One region of the Pseudoduganella dura genome, then DNA from elsewhere that is predicted to be linked to it. Evidence: predicted binding sites of a transcription regulator. Region 1 holds the regulator's gene; each other region holds the start of a gene.
The links. Region 1 encodes sigma-54, which starts transcription at its own class of promoters, with help from an activator protein. Its sites were predicted from a motif close to TGGCANGNAANCTGCTTT; they were not measured.
Positions count from the first base shown of each region.

Region 2: the regulator sigma-54 is predicted to act here: its motif matches at 1,105-1,122, upstream of GJV26_RS30040 (PEP-CTERM sorting domain-containing protein).
Region 3: the regulator sigma-54 is predicted to act here: its motif matches at 944-961, upstream of glnA (type I glutamate--ammonia ligase).
Region 4: the regulator sigma-54 is predicted to act here: its motif matches at 1,219-1,236, upstream of GJV26_RS26990 (PEP-CTERM sorting domain-containing protein).

Region 1 covers NZ_WNWM01000002.1:2,529,637-2,531,837, forward strand. The annotation lists gene hpf (ribosome hibernation-promoting factor, HPF/YfiA family) at 37-411, opposite strand; gene GJV26_RS11110 (RNA polymerase factor sigma-54) at 503-1,978, opposite strand; gene lptB (LPS export ABC transporter ATP-binding protein) at 1,985-2,201, opposite strand, start outside.
Region 2 covers NZ_WNWM01000002.1:394,867-397,067, reverse strand. The annotation lists gene GJV26_RS01930 (alpha/beta fold hydrolase) at 1-199, shown strand, start outside; gene GJV26_RS30040 (PEP-CTERM sorting domain-containing protein) at 321-1,049, opposite strand; gene GJV26_RS01920 (2-hydroxyacid dehydrogenase) at 1,327-2,201, shown strand, end outside.
Region 3 covers NZ_WNWM01000002.1:1,839,389-1,841,589, reverse strand. The annotation lists gene GJV26_RS08095 (TonB-dependent receptor plug domain-containing protein) at 1-26, shown strand, start outside; gene GJV26_RS08090 (rhodanese-like domain-containing protein) at 231-686, opposite strand; gene glnA (type I glutamate--ammonia ligase) at 1,023-2,201, shown strand, end outside.
Region 4 covers NZ_WNWM01000002.1:6,226,849-6,229,049, forward strand. The annotation lists gene GJV26_RS26985 (aquaporin) at 1-372, opposite strand, end outside; gene GJV26_RS26990 (PEP-CTERM sorting domain-containing protein) at 551-1,180, opposite strand; gene GJV26_RS26995 (LLM class flavin-dependent oxidoreductase) at 1,512-2,201, shown strand, end outside.

The DNA.
Region 1 (2,201 bases):
AAGCGCCCTTCTGTTGCACGGTACCTGCGGCGGTCGTTATGCAGCCGGCGCGGGAATCTCGCTCTCGCCTGCGCTCTCGTTCTCGCTCAGGTGCTTGATCGTTTCATGATTGTGGTTCTGCACTTTATCCTTGTGCTTCATGACCTGGCGGTCCAGCTTGTCGATCAGCGTGTCGATCGCCGCATACAGGTCGTGCGCGACACTTTCCACGAACACGGTCTTGCCCGACATGCGCAGGTTGATTTCCGCCTTCTGCCTTTTTTCCTTCTCGGTGAGATTATCTACACTCAGGATCACACTTACATCGATCAATTGATCGAAATGACGTCTAACGCGTTCCAGCTTGCTCTGCACATACTCGCGAATGGCAGGGGTTACGTCGATATGGTGTCCACTGATGGTCAGATTCATACACACACTCCTAAAGAAAATATTGCAGGTTCATGCGGTCTCCATTGACAAGACATGGAGGCGTAGAGGAACCCGAGCACAACCAGGATTTCTACAAGGACTTGCGGAGGCTGACTGGGGGAATTTTCAATGCTTCGCGATATTTGGCAACAGTGCGTCGCGCAATCACCATGCCTTGTTCACCCAGCATGTCCGCAATCTTACTGTCGGATAAAGGGTTCTTCGGGTCTTCGGCTCCTGTGAATTGCACGATCAGCGCCCGTATCGCAGTCGAGGAAGCTTCCCCACCAGCTTCGGTTGCGACATGGCTGCCAAAAAAATACTTCAACTCAAACATGCCGTGCGGGGTCAGCATATATTTTTGAGTTGTTACCCGAGAGATAGTGCTCTCGTGCAGGCCCAGTGTATCAGCAATTTCACGCAACACAAGGGGCCTCATTGCCACCGCGCCATGCGAGAAAAAGTTCTTCTGCCGCTCGACAATGGCCTGGGCCACCCGGAGGATCGTGTCGAAGCGCTGGCGCATGTTCTTGATCAGCCACTTGGCTTCCTGCAGCTGGGCATTCATCTGCGTTTCGCCCTTGCCCTGCTTGAGCAGGCTGGCATACAGCGCGTTGACGCGCAGGCGGGGCATCACGTCGTTGTTCAGCGTGACGATCCAGCCGTTGCGTCCCCGTTTCACGACGACATCCGGTACCACGTAGTCTGACACGTCGGCCGCGAACGCGGCGCCCGGATGCGGGTTGCACTGGCGGATCACGGCCTGCGCTTCGCGCAGGTCTTCGTCGTCGCAGTCGAGCGCCTTCTTCAGCTTGTTGAAATCGCGCTGCGCGAACCACTGCAGGTGTTTCTCGACGATGCACAGCGCCATCCGCCGCGTGACCAGCGGCACGCCCGACATGCGCCGGATCTGCAGCGCCAGGCATTCGGAGGCGTTGCGCGCGCCGATCCCGGCCGGGTCGAAGCTCTGCAGCAGCTTCAGCGCGGTGCGCAGCTCGTCGGCCTCGATTTCCAGTTCCTCGGGCAGGCGGGCATGGATCTCTTCCAGCCCTTCCTCGAGGTAGCCGTTGTCGTCGAGCGCATCGATGATCAGCTCGACCAGCCCACGGTCGCGCGGCTCCAGCACGGTCACGCGCATCTGTTCCATCAGGTGCTCGCGCAGGCTGCGGTGGCTCGCTTCGAGCTGGGGGCGGGAATCGTCGTCGTCCGGGCCCTTGCCGCTGCCGGCATTGCTCCAGTCGGTATCGCCGGCGCCGGCATCGAGGCCTTCGCCGTCGCCGCCTTCGAACGGCTCGGGTTCGGCCGCCGCCGGCGCATCCTGTGCCGGCGGCCCTTCCGGCGGCGCTTCGCCGTTGGGCTGCGCATTGTTGATGGCGCCATCGCCGAGCAGGCGCACCGAGCGGTCGAGCGGATCGTCGAGCCTCTCGAGCAGCGGGTTATCGGTCAGCAGCTGCTCCAGTTCCTGGTGCAGCTCCAGCGTGGACAGTTGCAGCAGGCGGATCGACTGCTGCAGCTGCGGTGTCAGCGCGAGGTGCTGGGAGGTGCGGAGTTGCAGAGACTGTTTCATGGCTGATCACATACGGAAATGTTCACCCAGATACACGCGGCGTACCGACTCGTCCGCAATGATGTCGTCGGGTCGGCCGGAGGCCAGTACGCTGCCCTGATTGATGATATACGCCCGGTCGCAGATGCCCAGCGTTTCGCGCACGTTATGATCCGTGATCAACACACCGATGCCGCGCCCTTTCAGGAAACGCACGATGCGCTGGATTTCGATCACGGCGATC
Region 2 (2,201 bases), 2.1 Mb from region 1:
CCGCTATGCCGAGCTGCGGATGCCGGTGGCGGTGCTGTTCGGACGGGACGACCGGATCCTGCCATGGCGCGAGCACGGTGAGGCGCTGGCCTGCAAGGTGCCGCATGCGGTGCTGGAAGTGGTGGATGGCGGGCACATGCTGCCGGTGGCGCAGCCGGATTTGACGGTGCAGTTCATCCGGGGCGCGGCGGCCCGCTGATGCGGGGCTGCGAGACAGCCGGGCGGAAGACCCGACTGTAAAATTTCTCGACAGTTCAATACAGAAAGCGATGCGGCAGGTCTGCGCGGCAACACCGTTGCCGCTGCGTTCACATGCGCGATCAGGCCTTGCGGCGGCGCAGTGCGGCCAGGCCCAGCAAGCCGACGCCCAGCATCAGGTACGTGCTTGGTTCCGGAACGGCCGAGACGCCGTAGAAATTGCCGGTGCCGACAACGTGCGAACCGTTCGAGCCAGGGTATGGCTGGGTGAAGCTGGCCGAGAAGGCCAGGTCCGCGCCACCGATCTGCTGGTTGGTGTCGAAATATTGCGCAGCGACACCACCGACGACGTCGAGCTGGCCCAGGCCGCTCAGGTTCGGCGGACGCTGGGAGTTGACAGTGCCGCGCAGCGTGGAACCGTTGTACTCGTGGCCTTCCAGGCTCAGCCACAGCGTGCCGAGACCGACATTGTTGTCGTTCATCGTCAGCGGATCGTTGGGGTTGATCGTCGACGGGCCATCGTTCAGGAAGATCTTGACGGTGCCGCCGGTGTAGAGAACGGTATTGCCGACCGTGCTGGTCGGGGTGTAGCCGCCATATACCACGGTCAGTTCGCAGCCGTCGCAGAACTGATTCTGGCCCAGGCCGTTGATCGTCGAAATGATGCCGTAGCCGCGCACGGAACCGTCCGCCTCGAAGATCTGGTGCATCTGCACCGACGACGAAGCGAAGTCCAGCGCGTAGTCCGGATCGAACGTTACGCCGCCGATGTTCACTGGCGCCGCCACGGCCGCACCCATTGTCGAAACCGCTACTGCCATACCGAGCAGGGCATTTTTGATCGTATTCACGGGTTACTCCAAGTTGTAAGAGGTTGGGACTGCAATGATATTTTTTGCACAAATATATGCAAGATTCATGCCGCAGGTCAGCCATAACAGCGCAAGTGGCTGATATTGCTCAAGTTACTGGACAGTTCGGTACGCTAAGAATTGGCCGCGGCAAGCTCAACTGTAAAATTTTCCGACGGTTGCGGGGCGATACCTCGTGCAGGTTGCAGCCGAAGAAATTGTGGGAAGACGCCCGCCGGCCTAGAATAGCCAAACATTCACTAATGTATAAAAGCACATGAAACCGGAAATCCTCGTGATGGCGGCCAGCCCGTCGGCGTCCGTGATGGCGCAGCTGGAACAGCATTTCGTTTGCCACCACGTGTGGCAGGTACCGATGGACGGCCGCGCCGCTTTCATTGCCGGTGTTGCCCCGGATGTGCGCGGCGTGGCCACCACCGGCATGGCGGGGATCGGCGCGGGACTCGCGGCGCAGCTGCCGCGGCTCGAGATCGTGGCCGTCAACGGCATCGGCGTGGATGCCGTCGATTTCGACGCGTTGCGTCCGCGCGGCATCCGCGTGACGAACACGCCCGGCGTGCTGACCGACGACGTGGCGGATCTGGCGGTGGCGCTGCTGCTGGCGGTGTCGCGCCGTGTGCCGGCGCTCGACGGCTATGTGCGCGCGGGGCAATGGCAGGCCGGCGTGCCCGTCAGGCCGACGCGCGCGCTGCGCGGCAAGGTCGCCGGCATCTACGGATTCGGGCGCATCGGCCAGGCGGTCGCATCGCGGCTGGCCGCGTTCGGGCTGCAGCTGCGCTACTGGCAGCCGAACGTGAAGGCCGGGGTCGACGTGCCGCGCAGTGATTCGCTGCTCGCACTGGCGCGCGAAAGCGATTACCTGGTCGTCTGCGCGCCGGGCGGGGCCGCCACGAAGGGCACGGTCGATGCGGCGGTGCTGGAAGCGCTGGGGCCGGAAGGCACGCTGGTGAACATCGCGCGCGGCTCGCTGGTCGACGAGCCGGCGCTCATCGCCGCGCTGGCGGAAGGGCGGCTGGGCGCCGCGGCGCTGGACGTGTTCGCCGAAGAACCGTCGGTGCCCGCCGCGCTGGCCGCGCTGCCGAACGTGGTGCTGACGCCGCACGTGGGCAGCCTGACCGTAGAAACCCGGCA
Region 3 (2,201 bases), 690 kb from region 1:
ACGCCCGGGCGACGTATGCGCTGTAATCGCACGGCTGAGTCCATGTCCCACTGGTGCCTGGCACCGATGTGACACGGCCTCGGCAGTTGGATGTCCCACCGGTGCCAGGCACCCATGTGACACGGCCTCGGCAGTCAGATGTCCCACCGGTGCCTGGCACCATGTGACACGGCCTCGGCTATTGGATGTCCCACTGGTGCCTGGCACCAGTGGGACACGGCCTCGGCAGTTTAGGCGCCCACCCACGGCAATCCCGCCTTGCACCACCCGCCCACGCTTTTCCGGTGTCCCTCGCCGTCCTTGTCCCCCTCGAAACCTTCCAGGATATCGAAGCTGTTGGCGAAGCCGTTCTCGGTGGCGAGCCTGGCGGCATGCCGCGAGCGCACGCCGGAGCGGCACAGGAACAGCAGCACGTCGTCCTTGCCGGCGACGGCGGCGAGCTGCTCGATGAATTCCGGGTTCGGCACGCCGCCCGGATAGGTGCTCCACTGCACCGCGCCATGCTGCGCCTCGGCAATGGCCACGCGGCCGACCCAGTCGCGTTCGGCGTCGGTGCGCACGTCGATCAGGCGTACGGTCGGGTTACTCCGGATGAGCTCGTGGGCTTCCCGGGGCGTGACTGCTCCAGCATAGGGCAGGCCATTGCCGCGTTCGCGGGCGCGCTCGAGTATGTCGTTGGTGCTCATTTGGCGTTAATTCCTTAGGATTTGTGTCTATCGTCGAAAGCCCGAATGGGGCGTAGAATGCCGCCTGGACATTGATGCTACATTTTGGGGCGAACTGTTCAAAACTGGTGCAAAATGATCGCCTTGCACCAAAACTGGGCGCACGATGCGTTGCGCAATATTGGTGCGTTCCGGCTAGTGTTTCCGTACGGATGATTTTAGTTTCCGTAGGGAGCAAGATCAATGTAACTCGCTGCATATCGATAGAAGCTTCTTGCTGGCACGCTTCGTGCATTAAGAGCTACAAGTTTTCGCCGCACTACGTGACGGCAGCCCTTTTCACTTAGGAGATACGTAATGGCATTGACCGCCGAAGAAGTCCTGAAGATGGTAAAAGACAACGAAGTCAAATTCGTTGATTTCCGTTTTGCCGATACCCGTGGTAAAGAACAGCACGTCACCGTGCCCGTATCCCACTTCGATATCGACAAGTTCGAAAGCGGCCATGCCTTCGACGGTTCCTCCATCGCCGGCTGGAAAGGCATCGAAGCATCGGACATGATCCTGATGCCGGATCCATCCACCGCCAACATCGACCCGTTCTTTGAAGAGACCACGCTGTTCATGCAGTGCGACGTGATCGAACCATCGGACGGCAAGGGCTACGACCGCGACCCGCGCTCGATCGCCAAGCGCGCCGAAGCCTACCTGAAATCGTCCGGCCTGGGCGACACCGCCTACTTCGGCCCGGAACCTGAATTCTTCATCTTCGACTCCGTGAAGTGGAAGATCGACATGTCCGGCGCGATGGTCAAGATCGATTCCGACGAAGCGTCGTGGTCGACCGACAAGGACATCGAAGGCGGCAACAGCGGCCACCGTCCGACCGTCAAGGGCGGCTACTTCCCGGTACCTCCGGTCGATTCGTTCCAGGACATGCGCTCGGAAATGTGCCTGATCCTCGAATCGATGGGCATCCCGGTCGAAGTGCACCACCACGAAGTGGCCGGCGCCGGCCAGAATGAAATCGGCACCCGCTTCTCGACGCTGGTCGAGCGCGCCGACTGGACGCAGAACATGAAGTACGTGATCTGGAACGTGGCGCACAGCTACGGCAAGACCGCCACCTTCATGCCGAAGCCGGTCGTGGGCGACAACGGCTCGGGCATGCACGTGCACCAGTCGATCTGGAAAGACGGCAAGAACCTGTTCGCCGGCGACGGCTATGCCGGCCTGTCCGACTTCGCGCTGTACTACATCGGCGGCATCATCAAGCACGCCAAGGCGCTGAACGCGATCACCAACCCGGGCACCAACTCGTACAAGCGCCTGGTGCCAGGCTACGAAGCGCCGGTCAAACTGGCTTACTCGGCACGCAACCGTTCCGCGTCGATCCGTATCCCGCACGTGGCGAACCCGAAAGGCCGCCGCATCGAGACGCGCTTCCCCGACCCGCTGGCGAACCCGTACCTGTGCTTCGCCGCGCTGATGATGGCCGGCCTGGATGGCGTGCAGAACAAGATCCACCCGGGCGAA
Region 4 (2,201 bases), 3.7 Mb from region 1:
CTGGCTCGTGCCGGTGCGTCCCCCGTGCGGAGCCGTCATCAGGTCCAGCCCGTACATGCCATGCACGGCTGCCATGCCGGCCACGGCACCCGCCACCTGCGCGACGATGTAGGGCGCTACGTAATCGATACGCAGGTTGCCACGCCACGCTTCCGACAGTGTCAGCACGGGATTGAACAGGCCGCCGGAAATATTGCCGAACGTGAGGACCAGCACGGCCAGCCCGGTGGCGCCGACCAGTGCGCTGACCAGCAGCGCCATCGCGGCATCGCCACCCGCCAGGCGCTGCGCGGCAATGCCGGCGCCGCCGCCGATCGACAGCAGCAGTGCGGTGCCGATGAATTCGGCCGCCAGGCGCTTTGCTATGGCCATCACACATTTTCCTGGAATAAACGTTGAGACGTATACTCTAGGGCAATACAAGCCGCTGGCTATCAGGGCTGGCTTATAGCAGATATGAGGCGGGCATGTGTCAGACAGCAAGGGTAGATGGGCTGGCGGCCTTGTTGCCGGTTCAGCGCGGTAATCGTTCCCATGCCGTCATCCGGCCTTATTTTCGGCGGCGAATGGCCGCCGAAATCAGACCGAGGCCGGCGAGCAGCATGCTGACCGTTTCCGGTTCCGGAACAGGCGCGATACTCCCGGGCAGCACCTGCACATTCACCACGTCGAAACCAGGGGAAGCACCGCGATTGTCCAGGCCCACGATCTTGACTGCCCGCACAGCATCCGTAAAGCCGATCGAAGCGAGATCGAACGCCGTCGTCCCGTCATCCGCTGCAACGCCCAGCAGGACGAAATTGATCGTATCCGAGCTGACATACACATTCGCGCGCTCGCCGCTTGCGCCCGTTTCCTGAATGAAAATGTCGTTGCCAACGCCGTCGATGGCTGTTTCGTCGGTGAAACCGACGGTGATATACGAACCCGTCGGCAGGGACAGGAAATCGTTGAGGCCGACCGGTCCGGGCTCGCTGCCCAATACGACGTCCGTCGAAACAGGCTGGTACCCGGTGAAGTTACCGATGCCGCCGTATGGACCGGCGATCGGGCCCGCACCGCTATCGAAGTAATCCAGGACCACGTCTGCATAGCCGAGCGTGCCGGCATTGGCTTGCACGCTGAAAGCTGCGGAGGCCATCGCCAGGGCTGTAATGACAAACTTGCGCATTGCTGACATTCGATTTCCTATAAATTGAATTGTTGGAAAAACAATTGCAAGCAGAGATCGTGCCAAGCTATTAAATGCTTGTTTTAATTAGCTATGGATAAATAGCATGATAAAAGTTGTAAGAAAAACCGACGGTAATGGTGGCGTCACAAATTTTAATAAGCCAAACAGCAACGATCCCCGCGCCAGTTTTCGGCAGTCCTTAGCGCGATTACTGCTTAGCTTATGACAAAAAGATGAATTACCAACTGCGAAATGGTTCGTTTCTGTTCGCAAGGGGGCCTGCTACGCTGTTTTGTGGCTGAGCGCTGTGCCCGGCCGCAGACAGCCGGAGCAAGAATTGACGAAGCATGCATCGACCAAGCAGATTCGCCTGAACGCGTTCAACATGAATTGCGTGGGGCACATCCACCACGGCCTGTGGAAACACCCGCGCGACAATTCCGTCGATTACCGCAAGCCCGAATACTGGATCGAGCTGGGCAAGCTGCTTGAAAAAGGGCTGTTCGATGCCGTGTTCCTGGCCGATATCGTCGGCGTCTACGACGTGCTGGGCGACGGCATCGACGTGACGGCGCGCGAGGCGGTGCAGTTGCCCGTCAACGATCCCGGCTATGTCGTACCGCTGATGGCGCAGGCCACGAAACATATCGGCTTCGGCGTCACGGCGAACCTCACCTACGAACATCCGTACCTGTTCGCACGCCGCTTCGCCACGCTGGACCACCTGACGAACGGCCGCATCGGCTGGAACATCGTCACCGGCTACCTCGACAGCGCGGCGCGCGGCGTGGGCCTGAAGCAGCAGATCGACCACGACGACCGCTACGACCGCGGCGACGACTTCATGGACGCGTTCTACAAGCTTCTCGAAGGCAGCTGGGAAGACGATGCCGTCGTCAACGACCGCGAGCGAGGTATCTATGCCGATCCGGCGAAGATCCATCGCGTCAGCCACGACGGTCCGTTCTACAGGATCGACAACGTCTACAACCTCACCGAGCCGTCGCCGCAGCGCACGCCGGTGCTG